3 regions of the Salinibacterium sp. SWN1162 genome follow, and region 1 is predicted to be linked to each of the others. Evidence: riboswitches for the same ligand, from Rfam matches in the RefSeq annotation. Region 1 holds a riboswitch; each other region holds the start of a gene.
The links. Region 1 has a riboswitch for thiamine pyrophosphate ahead of I6E58_RS06490 (ECF transporter S component). Riboswitches for the same ligand answer to the same signal wherever they lie in the genome.
Positions count from the first base shown of each region.

Region 2: another riboswitch for thiamine pyrophosphate. It lies ahead of thiM (hydroxyethylthiazole kinase); the one in region 1 lies ahead of I6E58_RS06490 (ECF transporter S component).
Region 3: another riboswitch for thiamine pyrophosphate. It lies ahead of I6E58_RS12295 (MFS transporter); the one in region 1 lies ahead of I6E58_RS06490 (ECF transporter S component).

Region 1 is NZ_JADYWT010000001.1:1,371,420-1,381,515, forward strand. It holds gene I6E58_RS06430 (OsmC family protein) at 1-47, shown strand, start outside; gene I6E58_RS06435 (DUF1905 domain-containing protein) at 146-442, shown strand; gene I6E58_RS06440 (DUF1761 domain-containing protein) at 515-934, opposite strand; gene I6E58_RS06445 (cytochrome c biogenesis CcdA family protein) at 983-1,732, opposite strand; gene I6E58_RS06450 (thioredoxin family protein) at 1,739-2,263, opposite strand; gene I6E58_RS06455 (hypothetical protein) at 2,322-2,762, opposite strand; gene I6E58_RS06460 (hypothetical protein) at 2,906-3,532, shown strand; gene I6E58_RS06465 (glucose-6-phosphate dehydrogenase) at 3,568-4,932, shown strand; gene I6E58_RS06470 (SRPBCC family protein) at 4,929-5,459, shown strand; gene I6E58_RS06475 (VanZ family protein) at 5,561-6,004, shown strand; gene I6E58_RS06480 (DUF3097 domain-containing protein) at 6,001-6,852, shown strand; gene I6E58_RS06485 (LLM class F420-dependent oxidoreductase) at 6,908-7,834, opposite strand; TPP riboswitch at 7,861-7,969, shown strand; gene I6E58_RS06490 (ECF transporter S component) at 8,003-8,635, shown strand; gene I6E58_RS06495 (ATP-binding cassette domain-containing protein) at 8,644-10,071, shown strand; gene I6E58_RS06500 (energy-coupling factor transporter transmembrane protein EcfT) at 10,068-10,096, shown strand, end outside.
Region 2 is NZ_JADYWT010000001.1:2,030,685-2,040,780, reverse strand. It holds gene I6E58_RS09615 (pseudouridine synthase) at 1-104, shown strand, start outside; gene I6E58_RS09610 (prephenate dehydrogenase) at 101-1,183, shown strand; gene cmk ((d)CMP kinase) at 1,180-1,854, shown strand; gene der (ribosome biogenesis GTPase Der) at 1,869-3,389, shown strand; gene I6E58_RS09595 (DHA2 family efflux MFS transporter permease subunit) at 3,523-5,058, opposite strand; TPP riboswitch at 5,325-5,416, shown strand; gene thiM (hydroxyethylthiazole kinase) at 5,408-6,217, shown strand; gene thiE (thiamine phosphate synthase) at 6,214-6,930, shown strand; gene I6E58_RS09580 (bifunctional hydroxymethylpyrimidine kinase/phosphomethylpyrimidine kinase) at 6,927-8,504, shown strand; tRNA gene I6E58_RS09575 (tRNA-Pro) at 8,581-8,654, shown strand; gene I6E58_RS09570 (hypothetical protein) at 8,894-10,096, opposite strand, start outside.
Region 3 is NZ_JADYWT010000003.1:191,862-201,957, reverse strand. It holds gene I6E58_RS12320 (DUF4839 domain-containing protein) at 1-717, shown strand, start outside; gene I6E58_RS12315 (nitroreductase family protein) at 1,959-2,543, opposite strand; gene I6E58_RS12310 (zinc ribbon domain-containing protein YjdM) at 2,726-3,085, shown strand; gene I6E58_RS12305 (heme-binding protein) at 3,206-3,694, shown strand; gene I6E58_RS12300 (Ppx/GppA phosphatase family protein) at 3,750-4,727, shown strand; gene I6E58_RS12295 (MFS transporter) at 4,766-6,115, opposite strand; TPP riboswitch at 6,106-6,215, opposite strand; gene I6E58_RS12290 (iron-containing redox enzyme family protein) at 6,404-7,600, shown strand; gene I6E58_RS12285 (CDGSH iron-sulfur domain-containing protein) at 7,597-7,803, shown strand; gene I6E58_RS12280 (PPOX class F420-dependent oxidoreductase) at 7,824-8,213, shown strand; gene I6E58_RS12275 (VWA domain-containing protein) at 8,502-10,096, shown strand, end outside.

The DNA of each region.
Region 1 (10,096 bases):
TCTTTGCTAACCCGACCTCCATCACCACGCAGGTGGTCAAGGGCTAACGGCACCCCATGATGATGCCCTCAGACATGATCGACCGGTAGCTCAGGCTACCGGTCGATTTTCTGTTAACCGCGGCATTGACGAGTAGCCTCGGGATATGAAACCCGCCTTCGAATTCACCTCTGAACTCACACCGTGGGCGTCAAAGCCGAGTGTGCACTTTCTTCAGGTGCCGCCGGATGTCGGAGTCGACATCAAGGAGATTCCGTCGCCGCCGCGGGGCTTCGGTGCCATCGCGGTCGAGGTCACGATTGGCGCGACCACGTGGACCACCTCAATCTTTCCCGATAGCAGCCTCGAAGACGCATACTTTTTGCCCGTGAAGATCGCTGTGCGGCACTCTGAAGGCTTAGAAGCCGGCGACACGGCCGAGGTTACGATTCAGCTGATCTAGCCTCCTGCGCAGGCCGCAGGCCGCAGGGCGATGGCGGCACCGCACCGCACCGTCGGGCGGGCGGCCCGGAGGTTACGCGGGCCAGACTCCGATGATCAGCGCCATCACAACAATGGTGACGAACTCGTGGCTTACGTTGAGCACCGTGAGGCCGTTCGGGCGGCCATCGAACTGATCATGCGTGATGAAACGAGCGGCCGTGAATCCGCCCCACAGCACGATGCTCGTCAGCAGCGTATTCACGAAGAAGCTGCCACCGTAAAAGTCGAAGGCGATGAACGCTGCGCCCGCGAGTACCCAGGCGGTGATGAAGCTCACGATGATGGTGACGACGATGGGACGGAGCGCATCTGCCGCGTTTCCGCTCGGTGTGATACCCGCGGCTTTCATCCAGTAGTTGCCAAAAACGCGCGGCGAATACCAGATGGTGCCGACGATCATGCTGGAGAGAGTCGCGAGGATGACCGCGATGTAGTTGATTTCGGGAACCATGACAACCTCCGGTTGCTAACGAGTGCCCGAAGCCTACTCTCGCGACGATTAGCCGGTGATGCTTTCTTCGAACCGTTGGATCGGGTCGTACCAGCCCTGCTCGAGAACGTAGCTCTGAAATTGCTTGTCGAGGCCCAGAATCACCGCAAGGCCGACGACGAGCAGGATGATGCCGACTACGCGCTTGAAGACGCCATTCGGGTTGGCAAGCCAGCCCAGCTTGCGCGCGAAGGCTTGGCCCAAAAACGCGATCATCAAAAGAGCGATCGCGAGACCGAGCGCGTAGACCACGATGTACAGCAGGCCTTCGCCGAACGAGACAGGAAGCACCGTCGCCAGAATCAACGCGTAGGTGGGGGAGCAACTGCTGAACGTCGGGCCGAGAGCAGCGCCGAGCATCACGTCGCCACCGAGACCACCGTGCGAGTACGAGCGATTCATCACGGCGTTAGTGCGGTTTTGGATGCCCGTGGCCATCATGAAACGTTCCCAGAGCGCCGGGAATACCAGCGTGAGACCGAAGATGATCAGGATGCCGCCAGCGATGATCTGCCAGACCAACTGTGGAATCCCGAGCAGTGCCGTCGTTGCTTTGAGCAACAGCGTGAAGAGAATGACGGAGCCGGCGAGGCTCACGGCGATAACGACCGGGCGGAACCACTGACGCTCAGCCACGGTCGAGTCGCTACTCGTGCGGGCGATCGAACCGCCGACGATGACGGGTAGCAGGGGAAGCACGCACGGGGCCGCGACGGTAAGAACTCCCGCAACAAAGGAGAGCAGAATCAGGCTGAGCATCGCGACCTAGTTGAGCGCGGTGAGAACAGCGTTCAACGATGGGTCGGCATAGGCAACGAAGTTGTCCTGAACCTTAGTGCCGCTGGAATTGACCTCGACGAAGGTCGTCTGTTGCGTTACGCCGTACTCGGCACGCAGATCTTGATTGGTGTCGTAGTCGACCTTCACAATCGTGATCCCTGAAGGAACGCCCGACGCCGTGATGTCGCCGTCAGCAGAAACGCACTGCGGGCACCAGGTGGCGTGGAAGAACAGGATGACGCGGCCATCGGCATCCGCAATGACGCTCGGGCTGTAGTCGACGTAATCGCCGCCGCCATCGTTAGCAATCGCAGCGCTGTCGTCAGCGCCGGCCTCGGTCTCCGAGCCTTCAGGAGCGTCAGGTTCGCTCGGGCTTTCGGAGGCTGCGGAACCGCCAACGGATGCCGTGGTGTCAGCGGAGTCGTTCGAGTTTTGGAGTGCGACGATCGAAACGGCTGCAATGACAATGACGGCAAGAGCAACGATGACCGCGAGAATTCGCTTGTTCATGCCATCCAGTAACGCACGCGGAACGGATAATGTTCCGCCTCGCGAGAAATTTCTGGGACTATCCCCAGATTTCGGGAGTGTGCGAATACAGCTTGAGATCGCCGAAAGTTAGCGCACCTGTGAATCTGGCTCGCGTATACGGGAGCAAAACCATCAGCGCGGCGCCCGCTTTGTGCTCAATGCGCACTTCTATGGCGTCCGACTTGAGAGAGGCGATTCGCGTGTTCGAAATGATCGCGCTGCAGCGTGCGATAGCAGCCATTTGACGCAACTGCGTCACGGTCTGCGCGATCATAGCGTGGGCATCCAGATGCTTCTTTTTGAGCGCTTCGTCGGCAGACATCTCCAGTACACGGCCTGAAGCGTCGGTTACGAGAGCGAACGTCATGAACTCGCTGGCATGGCTCAAATGCTTGCGCGCCACAGTGAGCGACGAGTCGAGAATTCGATCAACGTCAGCCTGCTGCTCGGCGTTGAGCGCGTCTCTCCACGATTTCATATCCAAACCGTAGCGAGTCGAACGCCTCTTTGTCCCACGAAGCGCCCAAATCACCCGCGTTTTGGTGTCACGACTCTTTTTCGTGTCGAGTCCGATCGCTCGGTTCCTCGCGGTCTGACACCGCCCTGCGCTAACGTCGAAGCATGCAAAAGGCCCAGCTCACCAGTGCCCAACGTGGCTATTCTCTTGTCGCCGGTGCGGTGGCACACGCCCTCTTTTCGGTGGGCTGGCTCATGCTCGGGTTTGTCGCGCTTGGTGGGGGCCTCACGTTGCTGCTCGGTGGAACAGCGAACGGTGTAAGCGGGCTTTTCGGTGACGTCCCTGTCGTGGCCGACTTCATCCGCAACACCAGCAGCGTGATCGGCACGGTGATCATCGTGATCGCGATCGTGGCACTGCTCTTGGTTGCTCTCGCTGCCTTCGCGAGCATCTTTCTACTTGCGCGCGGCGCCGTGCGTAAACCGTGGCAGATCACCTTTCAATCGCTCGGGATCGTTGCTCTCCTCGATGTTCCACTCTTTGTGGCGTACTTGACGATTGCCGCGCAGGCGACTGACTCTGCGGTGGGCGGTGCTGTGCTCCTTGGTCCCGTCGTAGGCGTTGTCGGCTCCGCTGTCGTCGGTGCTCTTGTGTGGTGGTGGATGGCGTGGTCCCGCCGCGGTTCCGCCTCACGATTTGCCGGGGTTACCGCCACAGCATCGGCAACCGCCGTTGCTCCCCAGCAAAAATCGAGCGCCGCTGGAGATACTGGCACCACCCATTCGAAGTAATACGCCGTGCAGCGGCACCGAGCAGAGAGTGCATGATGATGGCACGCATTGACACACTGATCATCTTGGGAGCGGGCGGCGACCTGACTTCCCGACTCCTTTTGCCCGGGCTGGCGTCGTTTCTGGCGAGCGACGAGGCACAGTCGCTAACGCTGATCGGCGCTGATCGCCAAGAAATGGATGACGCAGCCTGGCGCTCCCGAGTGACACAGTCCTTCGACGCCTCAGTTTCGCCCGCGGCCACCGCTGTGGCGAACGCAGCGCATTACGTGCAAACCGACGTTACTGATGCTGATCAACTGAGTGACTTGATTGCCGCGGGTTCCGGTCGCGTGGCGCTGTATTTCGCCTTGCCTCCTGCTATTGCCCAGAAGGCAGTGGCCGTGCTCGCGACGCTCGAACTGCCCGAAGGCATTGTGCTCGCACTAGAAAAGCCTTTCGGCAGTGACGAAGCGAGCGCTCGCGATCTCAATCGCATCCTGCAGACGATCGTGCCTGAAGAGCAAGTGTTTCGAGTGGACCATTTTCTCGGTAAATCGACGGTGCTGAACCTGTTGGGGTTGCGCTTCGCTAACCGCGTTTTCGAACCGCTGCTGGCTGCGCCCAACGTGGCGAAGGTCGAGCTGATTTTCGATGAGGCTCTCGCTCTGGAAGGTCGCGCTGGATACTACGACCGTGCTGGAGCCGTCGTCGACATGATCCAAAGCCATCTGTTGCTGGTTCTGGCGCTCACCGCGATGGAGCCGCCAGCGAGCGTGAGTTCCGAGGACCTTCGCGGTTCTATGGCGCAGGTGCTCCGTGCGACTCGCGTGCAAACGGTCGATGGCACGTGTGCGCGACGTGCCCGCTACACCGCGGGAACGATTGGCGATCGCCGCCTTCCGGCGTACGTCGATGAGAATGGTGTCGACCCGGAGCTTGGCACTGAAACTCTCGCTGAAGTCACCTTCGAGATCGACAACTGGCGTTGGGCGGGAGTTCCGTTCGTGCTGCGCTCGGGCAAAGCTCTGGGCGATTCCCGCCAAGACATCGTGATTACTTTTGCGCCGGTTCCGCATTTGCCGAACGGGCTCACAGGTAGCGCCGAGCCGGCGAAACTCACCATCTCGATCAAGCCTGCAACGCTCTCGCTCGATCTCATCGTGAATGGCGAGGGCGACCCGTTCACTCTCGATCGCACTCAACTGACAACCACGCTGGGCGACGCGGCGATGAGCGCGTATGGCGAGGTCATCGCGTCACTCATCGACGGCGATCCGGTGCTCTCGGTGCGGGGCGATGTTGCCGAACAGTGTTGGCGAATCGTGGCTCCGGTGCTTGACGCCTTTCGCAACGACCGGGTTCCCCTCGAGGAGTATCCAGCAGGGTCGCACGGCCCCGAATCGTGGAGCCGGCCGTGACAGGCACCGGCGCTCGGGGCGTGACGGGCGGTCGAGGTGTGACGGGCGGTCGAGGTGTGACGGCGCGCGCAACCGCACGCACCCGCGCGAGTGCAGAGCAGGCGTACGTGCTCTCGGGACCTCTCGACCCCACCGATTTTTATCCGCGGTTTGGGCCGTTGCCCGCCGTTGTCGCGGTATTGGATCAGTCGGGCGACTGGGACACGATCGGCCGCACTCGCCGCTTGATTCTCTCCGATAGTGGTCATGTCATTGAGACGATCACTGACACCGAAGTCCCCGGGCTGTTTGCCTACGAGCTCAGCGATTTTCAGCGACTGTTCGGGATGCTCGTCTCGGGCGCCCGCGCCGAATGGCATTTCGACAGCACGATCAACGGTGCGCGCATCTCATGGAGCTACACCTTCGTCGCCAAGCGTGGCCGACGGTGGGCGGTGTGGCTCATCGTACGACTGTGGTGGGGGCGGTACATGCGCCGAGTCTTGCCTCCGATCGCTCGGGAGATTGAGCGTCTCGCTGCACGTTAGTCAGCTCCAGTTATCTAATCGTTGCAAGAAACGGCGTCGTTCACACCCTCCACGCACCATTCTCACAACTTGCGCGGAGATGCGCTTGTGACAATGTTTCTATGTTCCGATCGAGATTTGCAGTGGCTGCCGCAGCAGCGCTGTACTTCGCCGCTCTGGCGAGTCTCGCTTTCGTGATTGCCCCGGGCAGCGATGGCCGCTTTTGGCTGTGGACGACCGTAGCGTTCATTCCGGTCGGTGTCTTTCTTGTCGGCATGTTCGGTCGCCGACGGTGGTGGGCAGCGCTCGCCTTTAGCATCGTCGCGGCGTCGTGGCTCGAAGCTGCGCAGACAGTGTGGATGCCCGCGGGCTATGCCGCTGTCGTAGACATTCTTCTGGCCAGCATCGGTGCCGGCATCGGAGTCTCAGCTGCCGTGGGTATAGCCCTCTGGCGCGAACACTCGGAACGGCCAGCGACGCGCACTACGCAAGCCACCACCAACCTCGCGACCTCTCGTCGCGCCTCCGCCAGCAACTCGGCGGCACCGCTTAACCTCGATCGGTGACCGACGACCGCTATTCCCACGATGTTCTTGCCGACTTCAGCATTCAGCGCGGCCCGAAGGTTCTTCCGAAGGTCCCGATCGAGAGAGACATGGTCGTCGAAGTCATTGCCGACGGCTACGTCGGTGCACTCGTGCGCTTTACCGACGGACTCATGGAATTGGAAGACCGCAGCGGCCGCTCCCGTGCCTTCCCGCTGGGAAGTGGCTATCTGATCGATGGCGTGCCGGTCGAGCTAACAAAGCCCGCGCCCAAAGTCGGTGCGACCGCTACTCGCAAGACCGCGTCGGGCTCTTTCGCCGCGCCAGAGCAGCGCGCCCGCACCGCGCTTGCGAGCCGTATTTATGTGGAGGGTCGCCACGATGCCGAACTCGTCGAAAAGGTGTGGGGCGATGACCTGCGAGCCGAGGGAGTCGTTGTTGAGTTCCTGGGGGGCATCGACGATCTCGAGAAGATTGTCGCGGACTTTGCGCCCAACTCCGAACGCAAGCTGGGCATCTTGGTTGATCACCTTGTGCCGGGCTCAAAAGAGAGTCGCATTGCCGAGGCTGTGGGCCGCGGCAAGTACGGCAAGTATGCGCTGATCGTCGGGCATCCGTTTGTGGATGTCTGGCAGGCGGTCAAGCCTCAGAGCCTCGGAATCGCCGCCTGGCCCACCGTTCCCCGCACGATTGAGTGGAAGCACGGCATCTGCGAGGCGTTCGGCTGGCCTCATGACGATCAAGCGGATATCGCGCGCGCCTGGCAGTTCATCCTGTCGAAGGTGAAGAACTTTGGCGATCTCGAACCTGAACTGTTGGGCCGCGTTGAGCACTTGATCGACTTCGTGACGGTCGACCAAGAATCGTAGCTCGCTAGCTAGCTAGCTAGCTAGCGAGCGCAACGCTTCGCAGATGTGCCGTCGCTCAGTCGAGCTGGGGGAGCACTTCGCGCGCGAGAAAGTCGAGCTGGTCGAGGTCGTGAAAGTCCATGATCTGAAAGTAGACCCGGGTAAAACCGAGGGCTTTTAGCTCGGAGATCTTGTCGACGACTTCGCTTGCGGTCCCCGCGAAGCCCCCGAGGCGCAACGCGTCCGGGGTGCTGTTGGCTGCGGTCGCGCGAGCGTCGATTTGAGCGTCAGTGGCTCCGACTGCGGTCGTTCCTGCTATCGAGAGCACGAGGGTCGATGGGTCGCGTTCGAAGTGCTCGCACGCGGCATGCACGCGGTCGATGCGTTCCTTGAGCGGTGCGATGGTGGCGAAGCCAGCGTTGTATTCGGCGGCGAACTTAGCCGTGAGCGCTGGCGTACGGCTCGGGCCGCTGCCGCCGATAATGATCGGTAGCGGGTCTTGCGTGGGCTTCGGCAGCGCGGGGGAGTTGCTCAACTGGTAGTGCTTGCCCTCATACGAGAAAGTCTTTCCGGGGTCAGTGCCCCAGATGCCCGTGATCACGTCGAGCTGTTCTTCGAGCATCCCGAACCGCTTTGCCGGAAAGGGGATGCCGTAGGCGGCGTGTTCGCGCTCGAACCACCCCGTGCCCAAACCGAGTTCAATGCGCCCGCCCGACATGTCGTCGACCTGAGCGACCTGAATCGCCAGGATTCCCGGATGCCGGAAGGTCGCCGACGAGACGAGCGTACCGAGGCGAATAGTCGAGGTCTCCCGCGCGAGACCGGCGAGCGTGGTCCAGGAGTCTGTCGGTCCAGGCATGCCGCCGTTGCGGTCATCCATCGTCAAATAGTGGTCAGAGCGAAAGTAGCCCGTGAAGCCGAGCTGCTCTGCCGCTTGCGCGAGCAGAAGCTGGTCGGTGTAGCTGGCGCCGTTCTGAGGCTCTGTGAAGATGCGGAAGTCCATGCCCCGAGCCTATTGATGATTAGACTGGGTGGCGAACACGGGAGTCCGGTGAGCCGGGCTGAGAGGGAGCTTCTCCAAGCTTCGACCGTCGAACCTGATCTGGATCATGCCAGCGCAGGGAGCAGACACTCTTGAAACCCGTGCCATTCACTAGTGAAAGGCACGAAAGTGACCACAACAGCACCATCTTCACCCTCGTCCACCACCTCGACGCTGGGATCGCGCTTTCAGTGGCGCGTCATCGACATCGTCGTGGCCAGCGTCATCGGCGTCGCGAGCGGCTTGATTTTCGTCGTCTGGAACGTGGCGTCAACGCCGGCACTGGCACCGTTTTCGGCGCTGCTCCCGGGACTCCAAGCGATCGGCGGAGGCTTCTGGCTGTTCGCCGGTGTTCTCACCGCGCTCGTTATTCGTAAGCCGGGCGCCGCAATCTATGGTGAAGTCGTCGCAGCCTCGGTCTCGGCCCTCATCGGCAATCAGTGGGGCATCCTCACCCTCGTCAGCGGTATTACCCAAGGAGTGGGCGCCGAGATCGTGTTCGCTGCGTTCCTCTACGCAAACTGGCGGGTCAGCGGCGCCATTCTGGCCGGCGCCGGAGCAGGACTCGCCATGGTCATCACCGACTTGCTGCTCTGGTACCCGGGCTCAGCACTGCCCTTCATTGTCATTTACGCGATCGCTGGCGTCGTCGGCGGAATGCTCATCGCCGGATTACTCTCGTGGCTCGCCACGCGTGGTCTTGCTGCCACCGGCGCGCTCAACCGTTTCGGTGCCGGTCGCGAGATTGCGAAGCGGGTCTGACCCCCACAGTGCCTGCTGGCGTCACCGTCGAAGGATGGGGGTGGCGCCACTCCAGCAGGCTCGCGTGGGCGGTGCGCGGGCTCGACCTGCGCATTGAACCGGGCGAACGTGTACTTCTCCTCGGCGAATCCGGGGCAGGAAAATCGACCTTTCTCCATGCCCTTGCCGGGATAGTCGGTGACGACGAAGGTGAGTCAGAAGGCTCACTTCTTGTCGATGGCGAGCATCCGGCATCCGTTCGTGGCCGCACGGGGCTCGTGATTCAAGACCCAGATAGTCAAGTGATTCTGGAACGCGTTGGTGACGACGTTGCTTTCGGTTGCGAAAACCTCGGGGTGCCGCGCGACGAAATTTGGCAGCGAGTGCGCCATAGTCTCGATCAGGTCGGCCTCGACGTCGCTCTCGATCGCTCGACGGGCGCGCTCTCGGGCGGGCAAAAGCAGCGTCTAGCGCTCGCCGGAGTACTCGCGATGCAGCCGGGGCTCATCGTTCTCGACGAGCCAACCGCCAATCTCGACCCCGTTGGTGTTACCGAGGTTCGGGATGCAGTCATCCGGGTCGCCGAAGCGACCGGCGCCACGATCGTCGTGGTCGAGCATCGCGTGTCGGTGTGGAGCGAAGTTGTCGATCGCGTCGTTGTGCTCGCAGCCGGCGGGGGAGTCATCGCCGACGGGCGACCTTCGGAGGTGCTCTCGCGCCAAGGGCAGCAGCTTGCTGCTCGCGGGGTCTGGATTCCGGAGTTCCCGCCGCCGCGCCCCCAGCGCACCGCTCGCGGTGAGCAGCACACCGTTCTTACGGCGCAAAGCTTGGCATTCGGGCGCGCGAAGAAAGCACTCGGAATACCCTTCGACCGCGAGATCCTGAGCAGCCACGCGCTCGCCATTACCGGTGCCAACGGCGCCGGAAAGTCCACGCTCGCACTCACCCTTGGCGGGCTACTAGCACCGGTAGACGGTGCCGTGGTCGCGAGCCCCGCACTCGCAAACGGGGCGGGCCCGCATCCGATCAGATGGAAGTCGCGTCAACTGCTCACTCGAATCGGTACCGTTTTTCAAGACCCGGAGCACCAGTTTTTGACGAGCACGGTGCGCGCAGAGCTCGAAGTGGGTCCGCGGGCGCTGAAGCTTTCGACAGCGGAAATGAATGCTCGGGTCGATGAGCTACTCACGCGGCTCCGTCTCGAGCAGCTGGCCGAAGCCAACCCGTTCACGCTCTCGGGGGGCGAGAAACGTCGCCTCAGTGTCGCTACCGCCCTGGCTACGCGCCCGCATGTTCTGGTACTCGACGAACCCACGTTCGGCCAAGATTCGCGTACGTGGAGCGAACTGCTCGCACTGCTGGCTCGGCTCGTGGATGACGGCAGCAGTGTGATCGCGGTCAGTCACGATCTCGAGTTTGTCGACGCGCTCGCAGACTCTACGGTGGTGCTCGAATGATCCCCATCGCGGCCGTGAACCCCGT
Region 2 (10,096 bases), 660 kb from region 1:
CGCTTAACCTGGGAAGCCTCGGAGTGGGCAAGACTCGTAACCTCACCAAGGTGGAGCTGGGTGCGGTCTTGACGATCGCCCGTGACGCTGAGGAGCGCTCGTGAATCTAGGCCGCATCACCGGGCAAGTACGCATCGTTGGTGCGGGGCTGCTCGGTGCCAGCATCGGTCACGGCTTGCGGGCCAAGGGTGTAGACGTGATTCTGCACGATGCGTCGCGCAGTAATGCGACGCTCGCCATTGACTACGGTGCCGGCCGTGCGCCTCAAGCAGACGACAAGCCCACGCTCGTGATCGTGGCGGTTCCGCCCGACGTCACGGCCGAGGTTGTCGCGCGCGAACTTATGGCGTGGCCGCAAGCTACGGTGACGGATGTCGCGAGCGTCGCGGTATCCGTGTTGGACGAGCTCATCGCCCTCGGTGTCGATCTTGATCGTTTTATTGGTTCTCATCCGCTAGCGGGACGTGAACGTGGTGGCGCTATTTCGGCGCGCGCCGACCTGTTTATTGGTCGCCCCTGGGTGATTGGCCGTGGGACGCCATTCAACCGTCGAGCGGTCGAAGATCTCGTGATCGAGCTGGGCGCGATCCCCGTGCTGATGTCGGCATCGGAGCACGATGATGCGGTGGCTTTGGTCTCGCATGTGCCGCAGATCGTCTCCAGTCTGCTTGCTCACCGTTTGGCCGACGCTTCTGACGAGGCTGTAGGCCTCGCCGGACAGGGGCTGCGCGACACAACTCGCATTGCTTCAAGCGCCCCGGAACTGTGGGTTCAGATTTTGAGCGCGAATGCTGGGCCCGTCGCAGAGATTCTTCGTGAACTGCAGAGCGAACTCAGCGGCGCGATCACCGCCCTTGAAAATCCGGATGCGCCGGGTTCACGCCGCGCTCTCGCCGAAGTGCTGGCAGGCGGTAATGCTGGAGTGGCACGAATTCCCGGCAAACACGGAACGAGCAAGAGCTTTAGCCAACTCGTCGTGATGGTGGATGACAAGCCCGGTGAGCTTGCCCGCCTACTCACCGAAATCGGCGAGGCCGATGTCAACATGGAAGACTTGAGGCTGGAACACTCACCCGGCGCACAATTTGGTCTGGCTGAGATCTCGGTACTGCCGGAGAAAAAAAGCACATTGGCCCGCGAGCTCTCGGCTCGCGGTTGGAAGATTGCAGGGGCTTTCGCGTGAATAAGAATCCGTCGTTTGTTGTTGTGGCTGTGGATGGCCCCGCTGGCAGCGGAAAGTCGAGTGTGTCTAAGGCCACCGCTCGCGAACTTGGTTTTGACTACCTCGACACCGGTGCCGCGTACCGCGGTTTCGCGCTGCACTGCCTCGAGCGCGGTGTAGACACCCTGGGCCCCGGTGACGTAATCGAAACGCTCCCGCGGTTCGAGTACTCCATCGGTATCGACCCCGACAACTACTTTGTGAAGGTCGACTCGGAGATCGTGACCAACGACATCCGCGAACCTCGTATCACGGGGGTTGTCTCGAACATCGCCCGGGTTCCCGAGGTGCGTCAGTACATGGTCGACCTGTTCCGCAGCATCATTGCCGGCAGCGAAAAACCCGGAATCGTGGTCGAAGGACGAGACATCACGACGGTGGTTGCACCGGATGCTCAGGCGCGAATTCTGCTCACAGCCAGCGAAGAAGCTAGGATGGAACGTCGTGCGGCTGAACTCTCCGGAGAATCGAGCGCGACAACGGCGCAACAACTCAGTTATCGAGATGCGCAGGACTCCAAAGTCGTGGACTTCATGAACGCCGCCGATGGGGTCATCACCATTGACTCCACCAATCTTGACTTCGATCAAACCGTGACGGCCGTCGCGAGTTTCGTTCGCTCCAGTATGTAAACAAAGGACTACCCATGGCCGATCATTCGCCCGCCGCAGACGATTTTCCCGAGCTGAACCCGGATCTCGTCGAGCGACTTTCCGGCATGGACGAAGAAGAGGCTGCCCAGCGCACCTCCGCCCTTCGCGCCGGATTGAGCGACTACGACCTCGACGACGACGACATCCAGGTTCTGGATTCTGCCTCCGACGACCCGGATGCCATCTACTACCTGCCTGCTCTGCCGGTTCTCGCGATCGTTGGTCGCCCGAACGTCGGCAAGTCGGCTCTCGTCAACCGCATCATCGGCCGTCGTGAAGCCGTGGTCGAGGACACCCCCGGTGTTACTCGCGACCGCGTGAACTACAAGGCCGAGTGGAACAACCGTCACTTCACGATCGTCGACACCGGTGGGTGGGAGCCCGACGCTAAGGGCATCGACGCTTCGGTTGCTGCCCAGGCTGAGATCGCTATCGACCTCGCCGACGCTGTTCTTTTCGTGGTGGATGCCACGGTTGGCCCGACCTCGACCGACGAACACGTCGTGCGCATGCTTCGCGCCACTAACAAGCCCGTGATTTTGGTCGCCAACAAGGTTGACGACGTTCACCAGGAATCGGATGCCGCGTCGCTCTGGAGCCTCGGCCTCGGTCAGCCGTGGCCGTCATCCGCCGTTCACGGCCGTGGTGTTGCTGACCTTCTCGACCACGTGCTCACGGTCCTGCCGAAGATCTCGAATGTAGCCAAGGAAGAAGTGGGTGGCCCGCGCCGCGTCGCTATCCTTGGTCGCCCGAACGTGGGCAAGTCGAGCCTCCTCAACAAGACCGCCGGTGAAGAGCGCGTCGTTGTCAACGAACTCGCTGGCACGACTCGCGACCCGGTCGACGAGCAGATCGAGCTCGGCGGAAAGTTCTGGCGTTTCGTCGACACCGCCGGTATCCGTCGTCGCGTTGCTTTGGCTCAGGGGGCGGACTTCTACGCCACGCTGCGCACGAGTGCGGCACTGGAAAAGGCTGAAGTGGCCGTCGTGATCTTCGATGTGAGCCAGCCGCTCAGTGTTCAGGACCTCAAGATTGTTGACCTCGTGCTCGAATCGGGCCGTGCGCTCGTTCTGGCCTTCAACAAGTGGGACCTTCTCGACGATGAACGTCGCGACCTGCTCGAGCGTGAAATCGACAAGGACCTCGCGCACGTTGCGTGGGCTCCTCGCGTAAACATCTCGGCCAAGACCGGTCGTCACATGGAGAAGCTGGTTCCGGCTCTCGAGCTGGCGCTGGAGTCGTGGGATACCCGCATTGCGACTGGTAAGTTCAACGCTCTTCTGGCTGAGCTCACACAGGAGCACCCTCACCCGCTTCGTGGTGGCAAGCAGCCGCGCATCCTCTTTGGTACGCAGGCTTCGAGCCGTCCGCCGACGTTCGTTCTCTTCACGACCGGATTTTTGGACCCGCAGTACCGACGCTTTATTACGCGTCGACTGCGTGAGATCTTCGGCTTCGATGGCAGCCCCATCCAGGTCAACATGCGTGTGCGTGAGAAGCGTAAGCGTAAGTAGGTTCTCGAGCTTTGGCTCTGTAGCTTCGGCTTAACGACCAAACGGCGAGTCATTCTCCTAGGAGAGTGACTCGCCGTTTGGCGTTAACCAGCGCGTGAGCGGATGCCGGTGGGCTGCCGCTCACGCTCGAGCGTTAGTGTGCGACCGGTGCGACGTTCGCGTCGGCATCCGCATCGGCGTCAACCTCGGCATCGTTGCGCTTGACGAAGAACGTGGCGACGATCGCGAACAGCGAGATGATTCCGCCGGCCATGAAGGCGAGACGAACGCCCCCGGCGAGAGCTTCGGTGTCGGGTGCCCCTTCGGCGGCCAGCGCGACGGACTGCACTGTGAGCAGCGCGATAAACAGTGCCGTACCGGCGGCACCCGCGAGCTGCTGAACGGTGCCGATGGTGGCGCTGCCGTGCGAGTACAGGTGCGGCTTGAGGCTGCCGAGGGCCGACGTGAATAGCGGCGTGAACATGAAGGCGAGGCCGATGCTCATGGGAACGTGAATGGCGACGACCATGAACGGTGAGCTGTTCTCCGACAGCATCGTGAAGCTCCAGAGGGCGGCGCTCACGACGATGGCACCGGGGATCATGAGCGGGCGCGGGCCAACCTTGTCGTAGAGGCGACCGACGACCGGTCCGAGAAGACCCATCATGAGGCTGCCGGGAAGTACGAGCAGTCCACTCTGGATGGGCTCGAGACCGAGAACGTCCTGCGTAAACATGGGGAGCAGGATGATGGTGCCAAAGAGCGCCGCCATCATGACCATCATGAGGCCGATGGAGACGGCGAAGCCGGAGGCGGCGAAGGTGCGCAGGTCGAGAAGCGCGCTATCGGTTTTCTGCAGCTTCAGCTGGCGCATGATGAACAGCGCAAGGCTGATGGCGCCAGCAACGATGGGGATGGCGGGGGCGACGAGCACCTCACCGCTCGCTGATTCGCCGAGGCTCGAGAGGCCGTAAATGAGTCCCGCAAAGGCAATCGCAGAAAGGATGACCGAGAGTACATCGATCGACACCTTGCGAGGATCCGTAACGTTGCGCACCTTGGTGATGCCGAGGATGAGCGCGGTGACCGAGATGGGGATCATGACGATGAAAACCCAGCGCCAGTCAAAGACAGCCAGGACAAGACCGGCGACGGTCGGGCCGACGGCGGGAGCCATCGACATGACGATCGAGACGTTGCCCATCGTCTTACCGCGGGTAGCCGGGGGGACGAGAGTCATGACGGTGGTCATGAGAAGCGGCAGCATGATGGCGGTACCCGAGGCTTGAACGACGCGACCGACGATGAGGATCGCGAAGGTGGGGGCGATCGCGCCCAGAAGCGTGCCCGCGGTGAAGAGCGTCATGGCAGCGATGAAGATGCTGCGGGTCGTGAAGCGTTGGATAAGGAATCCGGTAATCGGAATCACTACCGCCATCGTAAGCATGAACGACGTTGACAACCACTGAGCGGTGCTGGGCTCGATCTTGAGGTCTTCCATGATGCGGGGGATGGCAACGACGAGCGACGTCTCGTTGAGGAACACCACGAAGGTTGCCGCGAGCATGAGCGCGATGACGAGACGGTTGCGACCGCTGTTGTCGACGGCGCCCGCCGCAGAGCTGGACAAGGAGCTCGCACCGGGTGGGGCGAGGGGAATGCTGCCGGTGATCGGCGTGGTGCTGGTCATGAAAATCCTGTCGTGTCTCAAGCGGTAGGACGAAGCAGCAGCCGCGGTCGACAGGGCGCACAAATCAGTCGTCTTCTTTATTCTCGCTCAGTGCAACGACATCCGACAGCAAAATAATCCCGATTGCGTGGAGTCGGCGGCAAACCGGCTCGCGGTGGGGCAGAAGTGGGGCATGAGCAGGCCCTGTCGAGCGAGAAGTGGTCCACGACGGTCGGGCGCAATACCTCTGCCCGAGCAGCTGCGGGAAGCGCTATGTTGGAGGCACAACTTGTGACACGGGGTGCCCTGCGGGGCTGAGAACACACCCGTCGAACCTGATCTAGTTAGAACTAGCGAAGGGATGTCGTGCATGTCGCGTACGCCACCAAACTTTTTGACCGCCACTCAAGACGCGCTCGAGGCGGTGAGATCGACGTCGCCGCTCGTGCAGTGCATCACCAATAGCGTGGTGGTGGGCTTCACCGCTAACGCTCTGCTGGCCGTGGGTGCGGCTCCGGCCATGGTGGATATTCCGGAGGAAGCGGGCATGTTCGCGGGGGTGGCATCCGGAGTGCTCATCAATCTCGGCACCTGCCGTGAAGAGCAGCGCGCTGCGGCGCTGGAGGCAGCACCGGCCGCCAACGCTGCGGGAACGCCATGGGTGCTCGACCCCGTGGCTATTGGTGCTCTGCCCGTGCGGACTCCTTTGGCGTATCGCCTGCGTGATCTCGGGCCGTCGATTGTGCGGGGCAATGCTTCAGAGATTCTGGCGCTTGCCGAACTAGGCGCTGGTGGCCGTGGTGTCGACAGCACGAGCAGTGTGGATTCCGCACTCACTGCTGCTCAGATGCTCGCTCGCGTGACGGGCGGCGCCGTCGCAGTATCGGGAGCGACTGACCTCGTGACCGATGGCGTGAGTGTCGTGAGACTCACAAACGGGCATCCGGTGCTGACAAAGGTCACGGGTGGTGGCTGTGCGCTGGGAGCGATCATGGCGGCGTTTGCTGCGGTGACTCCGGATGCGTTGACCGCGGCAGTAGCGGCGACGAGCGTGTACACGGTAGCGGCTGATCTCGCGGCGGAACGTTCGGCGCTGCCGGGAAGCTTCGCTGTGGCTCTGCTGGACGCACTGAGCGAAGTGTCAGTAGACGACATTGCAGAACGGGCGGTGATCGCGTGAGCGGCGTGCGAGAGAACGAGAGAGCGGTAGGCAACGGTTTTCGCGAGAGCTTCAACCTCTCGACCTATCTCGTGACGGATTCGACCCAGGCCCGCGCGGCCGGCCATGACCTGGTTGATCTTGTCTATGAGGCCGTCGCCGGGGGAGTCACTGTCGTTCAAATTCGCGAGAAGGACACTCCCGCCCACGAATTTCTCGACATCGTCTTGCGGGTGTCGACCGCAGTGGCGCGCAAGGTGCCCGTGCTCGTCAATGACCGCGTCGACGTGTACCTGGCGGCCCGCGAAATGGGTGCCAAAGTGGCCGGAGTGCATGTGGGGCAAAACGACTTGCCCGTGTCATCCGTTCGAGCACTTGTCGGGCCGGATGCCATTGTCGGGTTGAGCGCCTCTACCGAGGACCAGTTGTTCGCAGCCGGGGTGCGCTCCGCCGGGGTCGACTACGTCGGTATTGGCGCACTGAACCCCACGACGACCAAGAAGGATGCTCCGGATGCTCTGGGGCACGCCCGCATGGCCGAACTCGTCGCAGTCAGCAAACTGCCGACTGTTGCTATTGGCGGGATTGGTCTGGCGGATGTTCCGTTGTTGCGCGCCGCTGGTGCCGATGGTGCTGCGGTGGTGTCCGCTATCTGTGGTGCTGCCGACCCGCGAGAAGCGGCACGGGCGCTCGCCGCAGCGTGGGCTGGAGTTCGAGCGGGGGAGACGGCGTGAGTGAAGTTGCGGGTAAGGGAGAGAACGTGAGTGTGAGTTCAGGCGTTGGGACGGGTGCGAGTGCGGTTGCGGCCGCGGGTACGAACGGGGTGCGGGTACCGCGGGTACTGAGCATTGCCGGCAGCGACCCCTCGGGTGGGGCTGGCATCCAGGCTGACCTCAAGTCGATTGCGGCCAATGGCGGCTACGGCATGGCGGCGATCACGGCGCTGACGGCCCAGAACACGCAGGGCGTGAGTGGCGTGCATGTGCCGCCGGCCTCGTTTTTGAAGAAACAGTTGGATGCCGTCAGCGACGACATAGCGATCGATGCAGTGAAGATTGGGATGCTTGGCACTCCGGAGGTCGTTGCTGTCGTGCAGGAATGGCTGGCGCGAGTCAAGCCACCGCTCGTTGTGCTTGACCCGGTGATGGTTGCGACCAGTGGAGATCGCCTGCTGAATACGGAAGCCGAGCTGGCGCTGCGTGAACTGGTGCGGGTCAGCGATCTGGTGACACCGAACATCCCTGAGCTCGCGATTATTGCGGGAGAGCCTGCCGCCGAGACGTGGGACGAGGTGCTGGCGCAGGCGGCGCGAGTCTCTGCCTCCTACGGGGTGCGCGTGCTCGCCAAGGGCGGCCACTTGAGTGGGGCTGAGGCTCCGGATGCGCTCGTGGATGCTCGTTTCGGGAACGCGCCGGTCGTGACAGAGTTTGTCGGCATCCGTCTAGAGACCACGAACACGCACGGAACGGGCTGTTCGCTGTCAAGTGCGCTGGCGACGCGCATTGCGGCGACCGGCGATTGGCCTGCCGCGGTGGGGGAGTCGAAGCGGTGGTTGAGCGAGAGCATCCGTGCCGGTGCAGCTCTGCAGGTAGGCGACGGGCATGGGCCCATCAGCCACTTTGCGGGGCTGTGGGCTCGCGGGGGCGTAGAGACGGCGCCAACGGCGGCAGAGGTGCGGGAGCACTGGTGGGCCGAGATTGCGGACATCCGCGCTCAGATCGACAACGGTGACTTTGTGCGGGCGCTGGGCGATGGTTCCCTCGAGCGGGGCGACTTCGTCTGGTACCTGGCTCAGGATGCGCTCTACCTGCGGGATTATGCGCGGGCGATCGCCGAAGCCGCCCGGCTGGCACCCACCGCTGCGGAACAAGCCTTCTGGGCATCGAGCGCTGAGGGCTGCATCGTGACCGAACTGCAGTTGCACGAGTCATGGTCTCCCGAGGGCGAAGTGTTCGCGGCCTCGCCCAGTGCGACCACCACCGGGTACCTCAACCACCTGCTGGCGACGGCTGCCCGCGGTGACTATGCGGTGCTCGCTGCCGCTCTGTTGCCCTGCTTCTGGGTGTACCACGACGTCGGTTCGCGCCTGCACCCGCTCGCGCACGCCGAGCACCCCTACGCCGACTGGTTGACGACCTACGCCGATGACGCCTTCACGGATGCCACCGAGCAGGCCATCACGATAGTGACGACGCTCGCCGCAGACGCCACGCCGGTAGTTCGGGATGCGATGCTCACCGCTTTCGTGGCCTCCACGGAGCACGAACGCGAGTTCTTCGCTGCCGCGCACGGGGTTAGCTCGCATTGATTTTGTTTCTGTTCCCCAATTGACCCCAAAGTGAACACGGGCCCTCAAATTCCGCGTTAGGATAGTGGAGTTGTCGCGGGCTGTAGCGCAGCTTGGTAGCGCACCTGACTGGGGGTCAGGGGGTCGCAGGTTCAAATCCTGTCAGCCCGACAATGGGGTTCTTCTAGATACTGTTCTAAGAACCTAAGGACACAAAAACCCTCCCGGGTAATCCGGGAGGGTTTTCCTTCTTAACGCACGCTTTCGGCTTACGATCACGCCTGACCGCTCATCTCGTGAGCGGTTCGAATGCTTAAATGCCAAACGCTCCCGTTCGGGAGCGCGTCGAATTGTTCGTCAAGCGGATACTTGCCCGTCTCGGGCTGGTGAATTGGGGCTTGAGAGCCCAGCTAGGTTCGCAGCGGTGGCTCGGTCAGCGGAAGAACGATGGGGATCACCACGTTCGGAGTCGTTGCTGTGTAGGCGTTCGTCCAGTGGGCGTCGCGACTGCGCAGCGAGGGGGCCGTCTGGCGAACCAGAATTTGCGCGTAATCTTCGAACTCTTTCTTGAGGAAGCTGGCGATGCGCGTCAGATTGTGTTGAACAAGCAGGAACGCGGAAAAGATTGATGCAGCGGCAATTCCGCGGGTGCGTCGTCGAGAAGCGGTCTGAATGTCAGAAGTACCACCCGTCTTAATCTGGGCATTGAGAGATTCAATTCCATTTCGGGCGTACTGGTGGAAGGTTTCCCACTCTTCGGTGCCGTAGACGAGCCCTTGTGCTCGTTTTTGAATCTCGACGTGCTCGAACGAGACCGAGTGCTGCTTACAAATGCGATCAAGCTCGGCGGGGATGTCGTCGTGCTCGATTTCGGGGCGCGACTTCTTGGCAGCCGTTTTCATCATCTCGCGAATCGGGCACACAACGGTCGGACTGGCGCCGAGTGCCGGGCACATCATGGGGACTTTACCCCGAGCATCCGGTTTTTCTTTTTGAATGAGTCGGTACGGCAGACGGGCGTTGATGCGCGCCCGAAAGGTGTCCTTGTCAATGCGGTTGTTGAGGTAGTCCGGAGTTGCGGTCAACATTGGTTCCGGTGTGGCTGGGCAGAAGAGACCATCGTTGACATAGAGCGCGCCTCCAGGAGCGGCCTCACGGTACTCGCGGTCTTTCCTGTAATCAGTCGAGGGGACGTAACCAAGGGCTACCGCAGGGGTGTGCAGGCGCTCGTGGATCGCATTGGCGAAGTATTCTTTGTCCGTATCTGCCAGCCCGGGCTTCAAGCCAGTCTTTATCGCTGACGTGAGAACCTTGACGGCTTCTTCCGAAGCGCCGACGTTGGGGATGGCGAGGGTTGCCGCTACGGCCAAGTGCGGAAAGCGCTCGGAGCCTGGTTTCTCGTGATCTACGCGAACGGCGATGGTGAGTGCGTAGCCCCGTTGGTAGACGACGCTAGATTTTTTCCGGTTGGCGTTTTTCGCATCGAAGGGGATGACGCTCCCGGGCCGGTCATCGCCGCGTATTCCGCCGCTCTTGACGTAGAAACCATTCGAAAGGTCGACGGCGCCTGGCGTCAATTTGGCTTGGTCGTTGATGATGGCTTCTTCGGCGGC
Region 3 (10,096 bases), on a different contig from region 1:
GTTCGAGTCCTTCGAATCAATGAATCGAAGACGATCGCGCAGCGCAAGGCCGACGGATGGGAGTTCGTTTCCCAACAGCCGCTAACGCTGAGGACAGAAATCACCTTTCGCCGCCCCAAGCGAAAGTTGCCGAAGGGTTGGGTGATTGGAGTTTCCGCGGGTGCCGCAGTTCTAACTATCGCTGCGATTAGTTTTGGCATAGCTTCCGAACAGAATGAGCCGACAACGCCGGTTGCCGAGATATCACAGCCAACCCGAAGCGAGCCCAGTCAGATCCCGAGTGAGACGCCCAGTCGTCCGCCAATCACGCCCACAGCTGAAGCGGTGGAATCGACTACAACTTCTGATATCAATGCGTCGCTGACAGCACTGCTGGAGCTCGAGGACTACTGTGACCCTTCGATCGGGAGATTCGTCGAGAAATACGAGGGAGATACGATCTCCTTCCCAGCTAACATTGCGGCGATAGCTCCCCATGACGGCGCAACCACGCGCTACGACATTCTGATCGGCAGCGGCGAGTATAGCGAATCGTCTGCACGGGGACCGGCATTTCAGTTTCGCGACGTGAACACTACTGACGATCTTAAATACGTGGGAGCAGTACCGGACGTGATCGATGTTGGCATGAATCTGAACGTCACGGCGCGAGTCGATGCGTACGAGCCCAATTCCTGTTTATTACTGCTCTCGCCTGTTGCTATTGCGATGCGTTAGCGGCCGGTAAACGCGCGACGTCGAGTTCGGCCCGGTTGCGAAATAATGCATGCTCCGGCGGGAAGACCCTCATGCTGCCTCGAGCGCCGGGATTGAGGAGACTTTTCGAGGCATTGGAGCAGAGAAGCCAACCCATCTACCGTGATCTTCTCCTCGAGCCCGGCTCCATCGCTGAGGCTCGGGCTAAAGGTCGAGGAATGTCGCACCCGTGGCGACGTCGTGGGCGTGCGATTTGGCGACTAGAAGGTCCCCCCCCGTATGCCAGCGACTGTGACACAACCCCGCCGCACGGCACGCAACATGCACGCCTGCAGAAACCTTTGGGCAAATGGTTTTCGGTGTTAGATAGTTGTGGCGGCCAGATCGTTTCATGTGGCTGTGGCCTTCGATCTGCCGATAGATCCTGTTTGTGATTGGGGCTGTGAGAGTTCTGGCGCTGTACGCGATATCCCGGTCGAGTTTGCAGTCGGGCCTTCTCGAACTAGCGCGACACTCAAGCTCGATTTACTGGAGTAAGTCAACCTTTGCGAGCCGTCCGTTTGCCGCTCCACACATGCTACCGAAAGACTCTCGGGATGAAGAGGGGATCAATGGTGCGGAGAACTTGGGGGTTGAAATTTGATCGGAATAACAGATGGGATCGAGAGACAATGAACAAATATTTACCTGCAATCCGACGAGAACGATCTTCGGGCGCTAAACCGTGATCGCGTGGGACGGGGCTAGTTGGGCTCAGGTGGTCCTAGCCGCTACAGGCGTTGCAGTAGCGATCGCGGGGATTGTCGTTGCGGCCGTAGGAGTGATTGTAGCCATCGCTTCATCTGCGGTTGCCTGGTTCACGTATCGCCTCTCTATCGATTCGCAGCCCGTCGATTTCAGTTTCGTGCGGAGTGAAAGGCCTGTACGGCAAGGGGCGATACCGATGCACCTGATTTGCCGATCCCCACGTGCGTACTTACATCAAATCTGGAGCCCTAGTTGGGATGGGGGAACTGCCGATTCCGTCCCAATCGTTGTCATGCACGACGCGACAGCGCGGTCGAATTCAGATGCGCCGCAGAAGTATGTATCTCAAGGCGACGTCTTGCGGTTCGATGTCGTCGTCCCGGAGGGGGTTACTTCCTTCCAATTGGTTGCGTCTTCTTCGGTCGACAGACGTGGCCGAGTGAGGAATGTGTGGAGTGACCAGATTTCCGTGGAATTCTCTTCATGAGCGGGTGGACCCCGCACGCGTTCCAGCCTTAGGCGTTGATGAGCACCGATTCGGCAGCGGCACGACGAGCGCGCGGTGCGGTCTCGCGCTCGCGGATGACGTCCGTCATTTCGGCGGGGTCGCCCAGCGTGCCCACAGCCATGACGGTGGTGGGGGTGAAGCGGGGGCCGATCTCGAGGGCTGCGGCCGCGGCATCCGGGTCGAATCCTGACATCTGGTGGCTGAACAGTCCGTGGCTCTGAGCCTGGATCGTGAAGTAGGCAACGGCCTGGCCGAGGTCGTACGACGCCATGGCCTGCTCTCGGCCCTCTTCGTTGTGGTGCTCGGCGACGAACACGATCAGCGCGGATGCCGAGGGAGCCCACGTCTGGTTGAAAGCGATGAGCGAAGAGACAATGGCATCGTGCTGAGCAGTGCCACGACGGGCGACAACGACGCGCCACGGCTGGCTGTTGTAGGCCGAGGGTGCCCAGCGAGCAGCTTCGAGAGCGTTCTGCAGCGCCGCCTCATCAAGAGGTGCGGTGGCGTCGAAGTGGCGGGGGCTCCACCGTTCGGCGAGCACGTCAAGGATGGGAGAGTCGGTCGCGGCGAGGCGGTCGTGAAGCACGGTCATGGAGAGGGCCTTTCGAATACTGGGCAGAGCGAACCTGCGGTGTCCGTGAATGCAACGTGAGCGTCGCCGGTCGTATTCCAGATCAGTGCACAAATCTGCCTCTTCGCAATCAGGTAAAATTGACGATCAGCGACTAGTTCAGCGCTGCGTCAGCCCGATTGGCGCCTAGCCGAAAGTGCCTTATGTCTGACGCCCTGCCTCTCTGCCCGAACTGCTCAAGCGACCTTGCCTACGAAATGGGCTCGCTGCTGGTGTGTCCCATGTGCGCGCACGAGTGGTCGCCGAGCGAAGCGGATGCCGCTGCCGAAGCCGAGCAGAACGCATCCGTCATCAAGGACGCGTTCGGCACGCCACTCGCCGATGGCGACACGGTGAGCATCATCAAGGACCTCAAGGTCAAGGGCAGCCCCACGTCGATCAAGGTCGGCACGAAGGTGCGAAACATCCGCCTCGTCGATGGTGTTGGCGACCACGATATCGACTGCAAGGTCGACGGTTTCGGCCAGATGCAGCTCAAGTCGAGCGTCGTCAAAAAGGCCTAAGCCCGCGATTGCGTGCCCGAGATCGCATCCGGGTTGTCGCGCGCGCAGCACGTGCGTCGCGGGCCCGCCGTACGGCGAACCGTCAGGCGCGCTCAAAGCACACAGGCGTAGGGTGACGGCATGACCGAAAAGCAGCCGTACACCGTGATTTCTGAGCATGATGGTTACGAAGTGCGGCTGTATCCCGCGCATATTCTGGCGCAGGTTGAGGCCGATGGGTCGTTTTTCGAAGCCGGCAATCAGGGCTTTCGCCCGCTCATCCGGTACATCAGTGCTTCGAACATCTCGATGACGGCACCGGTCATTCAAGCGCCGGGCGAATCGAAGAAGTACACCGTGAGTTTCGTAATGCCGGCGGGCGCGACGAGCGTTCCTGCTCCGCGCGACGCTACCGTGCGCACCACCGATGTGCCCGAACAGCGGGTGGCCGCTCGCCGATTCAGCGGCGGCTCCAACGAAGAGAAGTACCAACAGAATGCGGATGCTCTGCTCGCCGCTCTCAACCGGGACTGCGTCGCGCCCCAAGGTGCCGTGTACTTCGCTCGCTATGACCCGCCGTGGAAGCCCGGATTCTTGAAGCGCAACGAAGCTCTCGTCGTCGTTCGCTAGCTACACCCGCTAGCTCGCGCTCACTAGCCCCATCCACCGCACTTCAGGAGAACCCATGACTCGCGTCGCTGCCATCGATTGTGGAACCAACTCGATCCGCCTGCTCATTGCGGATCTCGACGGCCACGGTGCACTCACCGATGTCGTGCGCACCCTTGAAGTTGTGCGCCTGGGGGAGGGAGTCGACCGCACCGGCAAGTTCAGCCAGGGTGCGCTCGATCGTACGCTCGCGGCTGTGCGTCGCTACGCCGAACTGTGCAGTGAGCACGGCGCCGAGCGCATCCGATTCGTGGCCACCTCTGCCACGCGGGATGCCACCAACCGTGCCGAGTTCACCGACGCGGTCTTCGCGATTCTTGGTGTGCCGGTCGAAGTGATTCCCGGAACAGAAGAAGCCGCCCTGTCGTTCCGTGGCGCGCTCACGGCGCTGCCCGCATCCGACCCTGACGGCGCCACCAGTGCCGCGCCGGCACCCCAACACCTCGTCGTCGACCTCGGCGGCGGCTCCACAGAACTCGTGATCGGTGGCCACATCCCCGAAGCGGCATATTCGATGGATGTCGGCTGCGTGCGTCTGGCGGAACGCAACATCACCACCGACCCGCCCGCCGAACCGGACCTCGCCAACATCCGGAGCGACGTCAGCGCGGCTCTCGATATCGCCACGGCGACGGTCGATCTCTCGCAAGCTACCGAAGTCATCGGTGTCGCCGGCACCGTCACGACAATCACCGCGCATGCCCTCGGCCTCACCAGCTACGACCCCGTCGCGATCAGCGGCAGCCGGCTGCCCCTCGCAGTGGTTCTCCGATCTTGCGAAGCGCTCACCCTCATGCCCCGCGCCGAACGCGAAGCGCTGCCCTATATGCACCCCGGTCGCGTCGACGTGATCGCCTCGGGTGCCGTCATCTGGGCTACCGTACTGCAGCGAGTGGCGGATGCCGCGGCTGCAGCAGGCCACCCGCTCGAGTGGGTTACGACCAGCGAGCACGACATCCTCGACGGCGTCGCTCTCTCGCTCGCGACTGATTAGCTGAGGGGTTGCCAGCGAGACGGAGCCGGCTCCACTAATTAAGCGAGCGGCACTGACTCGCTAGCATCCAGATCAACCCGCGCCGTCTCGGGCCCGAGGAACGCCCCCACCGCTATAAGCACTCCGCCAAGCGTGAGTAGCGCAGCCACGGCGCCCTGCTGCCCGAGCACACTCTGCAGCGCGGGCAAGTAATAGGGATACAGCGCCGGGATCACAATCGACAGGCTGTACCCCACGCCGTACCCGCTCGCCCGCACCGCGGTGGGGAACCGCTCGACGAGGTACGCGCCGACTGGCCCGTACGCCGACACCGTTACGACTTGCAGCACCACGATTCCCAGCACGAGTTGCCCAAGAGTGGGGGCCGCAAACACTGCAAGAAAGGCGAGCGGCCCGCCCACAGCGGTCAGCACCCCGAATCCCATAAAGAAACGCCGCCGCCCGGTGAACGTCGAAAGATGCCCGCACGCTGCCATAGTGAGAGCGGATGCCGCGGTGCCGATCATCATCGCGAATGACAGTGCTCGGCCATCCAGAGCACCGCTCGCACCCAACGCCCCCGCGCCGGAACCAAGCTGCCCGGCCAGCACCGGAATCGCCATGTTCGTGAGCAACCAGAGCCCGCTCATCATGATGAACACTTGCCAGAGCGCACGACGGTGGCGACCCACCAGAATCTCTTTCAGCGGGTTCGCGCGTTGCACCGGTCGTTGCCACTGCGGCGATTCCTCGACGCGCGCACGGTAGTAGAACAGCATCGTGAACGCGAGTAGTGAGCCCAGAACGAAGAGTGTTCGCCACCCCCACTGGTTATAGGCGGCGGCATCGAGCACGCTCTGCAGCACAAACACCATGCCCGCGATCGAAGCGTTGGCCCAGGGCGACATCCACATGATGAGCCCGCTCACGAGTCCCCGTCGTTCGGGCCGCGACCATTCCATAGCGAGCGGGATCGCGGAGGTGTATTCGCCGCCGAGGAAGATGCCGCCGACAAACCGCAGCAGCAGAATTGCGGCCAGAGTTCCACCGCCCAGCACGGTGTGATCGGGAACGAGCGCGATCAGCAGCGTCGTGAGGGCAACACCGAGCAGGGCAACTTTGGTGGTCGCGGTTCGCCCAATGCGGTCAGAGATCGACCCGAAGATCGCGGCACCGATGGGCCGCCCCAGAAGCGTCGCGACGAAGATCAGCCCCGCGTTGCCGACGAGGTTGTCCGAGCCAAAGAGCTGGGCGGATGCCGGAGCCAGCGCGATGACCGGCAAGAAGATGTCGAACTGGTCGACATAGTTGCCGAAGATGCCGCCGCGCACCGCACGTCGAGTGCCGAGTGGTGGCTCGGTTGCGACAGCGATGTTCGACGCACCAGCGTGCGAGTGAGATGAAGCCATAGACCGTTCTTCCTTCGCCGGCATTACCCGGTAGGTTCAACGGTCGAAGCTGCGTCAGCTTCCTCTCAGCCCGTGCCAGCGGGCTCCCGTGGGGACACGCAACAACTTAGCATCTGCCACTAGGCCGCCCAGTTGAACGTTCTCAGTGAGCTTACTGAGAAATATTTGGGAGCCCGGCAATTGCGTTGACGACCGTGTGCGCTGTTGGCAATATTGGTTCACTCACGAAGCTGATCAGGCAATTTGGGCGCCTGATCCGAAGACTTCGGATGAACTGGAGAGGTCATAATGCACCCCACGGAGAACTCTCCCGCGCGCGATGCTGTTCCCCACAATGGAGCAGCTCACGACGCAAACAGCGCCACGCGACTGTGCGAGAACTGGCATGACGAAGAAATCGAACCGCGCGGGCCTATCAGTTCGCTGCTGATCCCTGCGTTCGCCAGCGCGTCGGCACCACACACCATTGAGGGGCTCGCCGACGAAGTTGCTGCAGCCATCGCGAGCGGGCGCGACCTTATTCGCGACGACGACGTGCAACTCGCTCTCTACCTTCTCTACGGTCTGTATTACGGCAGGGTCGTCGACAACGGCGATCAGTGGGAGTGGCACGTCGATACCATTGCGGCCCGGCTAGATCTCGAGCGGGCTTTCGAAGCCCAGCTTCGCGCTCTGGTTCCCGCTTCCGAACTTCCTAACGCCGCCGCCGAAGACGTGGCTCAAGCGCTTTTCGCTCTCACGGCGCCTGATCCGGATGCTGGGCCAAGCCTCTCGCGCCACGTCGCGAAAAACCTCACTCAGGAACAAGCTGTCGAGTTCATGGTGCAGCGCTCCATCTACACACTGAAGGAGGCTGACCCACACTCGTGGGCGATCCCGAGGCTGACAGGGCGCGCGAAGGCGGCGCTCGTCGAGATCCAAGCTGACGAATACGGCAATGGTCGACGAGAACGGATGCACTCAGAGCTGTTCGCGCGCTCGATGCGTGGCATTGGTCTCGACTCGCGCTATGGAACGTACGTGAACTTCGTCCCGGCCATCACGCTCGCCTCCTTCAACATGATTTCGCTGTTCGGTATGAACCGTCGTCTCCGCGGCGCCATCGCCGGGCACCTGGCCGCGTTCGAAATGACGTCGTCGATCCCCAACGGACTTTACGCTCGCGGCTTCCGCCGTCTTGGTTTCGATGAGAACGTCACCGAATACTTCGACGAGCACGTTGAAGCGGATGCCGTGCATGAGCAAATTGCCGCCCGCGACCTCGCGGGTGGGCTTGCCGAAAGCGAACCTGCGCTGCTTAGCGAGATCTTCTTCGGAGCGCGTGCGTGCCTGCTCGTTGATGATTGGGTGGGGGAGCACATCCTCGAATCGTGGGAGGCCGAGAAATCGTCCCTGCGTAAGCCGTTCCCCTTCGAGGCGGTGCTGGCCGGCCGCGACGAAGGCGAGGAGAGTTCGGCGGGCGCTGAGGTGGGGGCAGGCCGATGACGGCTTCAGGCAAGACAGACGACGTCGAAATCACGGCGTGCACGAACGGTCCGCTTCTAGTGCGTGGGGAGATCGACCTTCGCTCGGCCGATGGCGAACCTATCGAGCAGGTCCGCAATACGGTCGCCCTCTGTCGGTGTGGCGTATCGGCGATCAAACCGTTCTGCGATGGCACCCACAAGCTCATCAATTTCAAGGCTTAGCGCCGCGGGATAATGGAGTCATGACCGCCGCTAACTTTTCCACGCTCGCCGCCGAGACTTACGTTTTGGTCACCACGTTCCGCAAGTCGGGGGAGCCGGTGTCGACTCCGGTCTGGGCGGTGGGCGTCGGCGATCGATTGCTGGTGACGACGGCGCCCTCGTCGGGCAAAGTAAAACGCATCCGCCACACCTCGCGAGTGGAGATCACTCCGTGCGACATGCGCGGCAATGTTTCTGAGGGTGCAATTGCGGTGCAAGCGACGGCCGCCATTCGCGATGACGAAGCGACGTTGGATGCCATGGATGCCGCTCTGAAGAAAAAGTACGGTGCCAAGTACGCGGCCATTCGTCTCGCACAAAAAGTTCGTGGCACTGCAGGGCAATCCGTGGCGGTCGAAATCCGTCTCTAGGATCGCTGATACCGGCGCACTGCGCTGGCGGGAGGTTGCGCGCACGGGAACAAGCGGCGCCTTAGGCGCTCGCGAATGGCGGAAAACTTCGTAACTCTTTCTTGCTCATTCGTCTGATTTCGAGCGTGTTTTTGTGGGTTGCCTCAGTTTTTCGCCGCAAAAGTGAGAAATTCCTGTGCACACCCGTTTCATTGACGCGAAATTGTGTCAGTATTGTGTAAGCCCCCGAAAGGGGGTCAACTCTTGGTTCCCCCGAAGCTGAGAGCACCCGTGATCGATGGAGTTCCCGTGACCCGACCTCGCCACCGTTCCAGAACGCTCAAATCCTGGTTTATACGTGCAAGCACCCCTGTCCTCGCTACCCTGCTCACCCTGTCCCTCGCTGGCGGTGGGGCGCTCGTCGCGCTCGCAGCTCAGAACAAGCTCGACGATTTCGTCGCTCAAACTTTCGGCTGCCCGAACGCCACCGAGCTCGCGGTAGTGACCGATCCCACGATTTCTTCGACCGTTCAGACGGTGGCCAACGCTTTCAACGCGGAGCATGTCGGGCAGTGTCTGTCCGTGAAAATCGTCACCCAGAATTCTGCTGACACCGCCGCTTTGCTCGCCTCCGGAACCTCGACCGGTGCGGATGCGTGGATCCCCGATTCGCCCGTCTGGCTCAACCGGGTAGAGAGCACAGCGACAGCGCTCGGCCGCGAAGTGCCCGCGACGCAGGAGTGGGACTCGATCGCCACGAGTCCGCTCGTGCTCGCGACCCCGGCCGTCAAGGTTGCAGAGTTCGAGGCTGCCGAGGTGGGATGGGGAGCCATCCTTGCTGGCCGCTATCGCACGCTGCTTCCCGACCCTGAGTCATCCGCATCGAGCATGATCGCGCTGGCGACCCTCAACGACCTTTCGGCGGAGGGCGACCCGAGCGATTTTGACCAGGTTCTCACCAACCTTGGGCGATCGATTCCAGACTCGACAAAGGCTGCGTTTACCGAGCTCCAGATCTCGGACTCACGAATGGTTGCTCTCGCTACTGAGCGTGAGATCGTCGAACACAACGCATCGAACCCCGACGAGCCGCTCGTCGCCCTTTATCCCGCTGAAGGGACAGTCGCCCTTACGTACCCCTTCGTCGTCGTCGAGAATTCGACCGTCACCGAGGTCGAACTATCGCGAATGACCGACGAAGAGCGCGCTGCCGTCGAGGATACAGAAACGACGCGCACGACTCTGCTTGAAGAGTTCGCAGACCTTGTTCGCGGTTCCTCGCAGGTTCTTAATGCGGAGGGTTTTCGTGACAACGCGGGAGAGGGCGAGATTCTCGCCTCGGGCGTGATCGCGGCCCCGGTCGAGACGAAGAGCGTTGGAGATACTGACGAACTCGTCAGCATCCTGCGTAACTGGAACGCACTGAACCTGCGCTCGCGCATCCTCACCGTCGTCGACGTTTCGGGATCCATGCTCGAGCGAGCATGGGATGGTCAGCGCCGCATCGAGATGTTCCAGAACTCGGCAGAAGATGCGTTCAGCACGCTCTCCGAAGATGACGAGCTCGGAATGTGGCTCTTCTCCAAGGAGCGAGTGGGTACGGAAGACTGGGAAGACGTCGCGGGCATTCGCTCGATGAACGACCCCGAACACGTCGAGAATCTGCAGGCGATCATCGACTCCTTACCCTCGCGAATCAGTGGCTACACCGGGCTCAACGATTCTGTGCTCGCCGCCGTGACGCACGTTCGCGAGGACTACAACCCTGACAAGGTCAACTCAGTAATGCTTATTACTGACGGTCGCAACGAAGACGACAACGGCATCTCTCTCGAGAAACTCCTCGAAGAATTGACTGTCATGATCGATGCAAACCGAGACGAGCCTGTTCCCGTGGTGCTCGT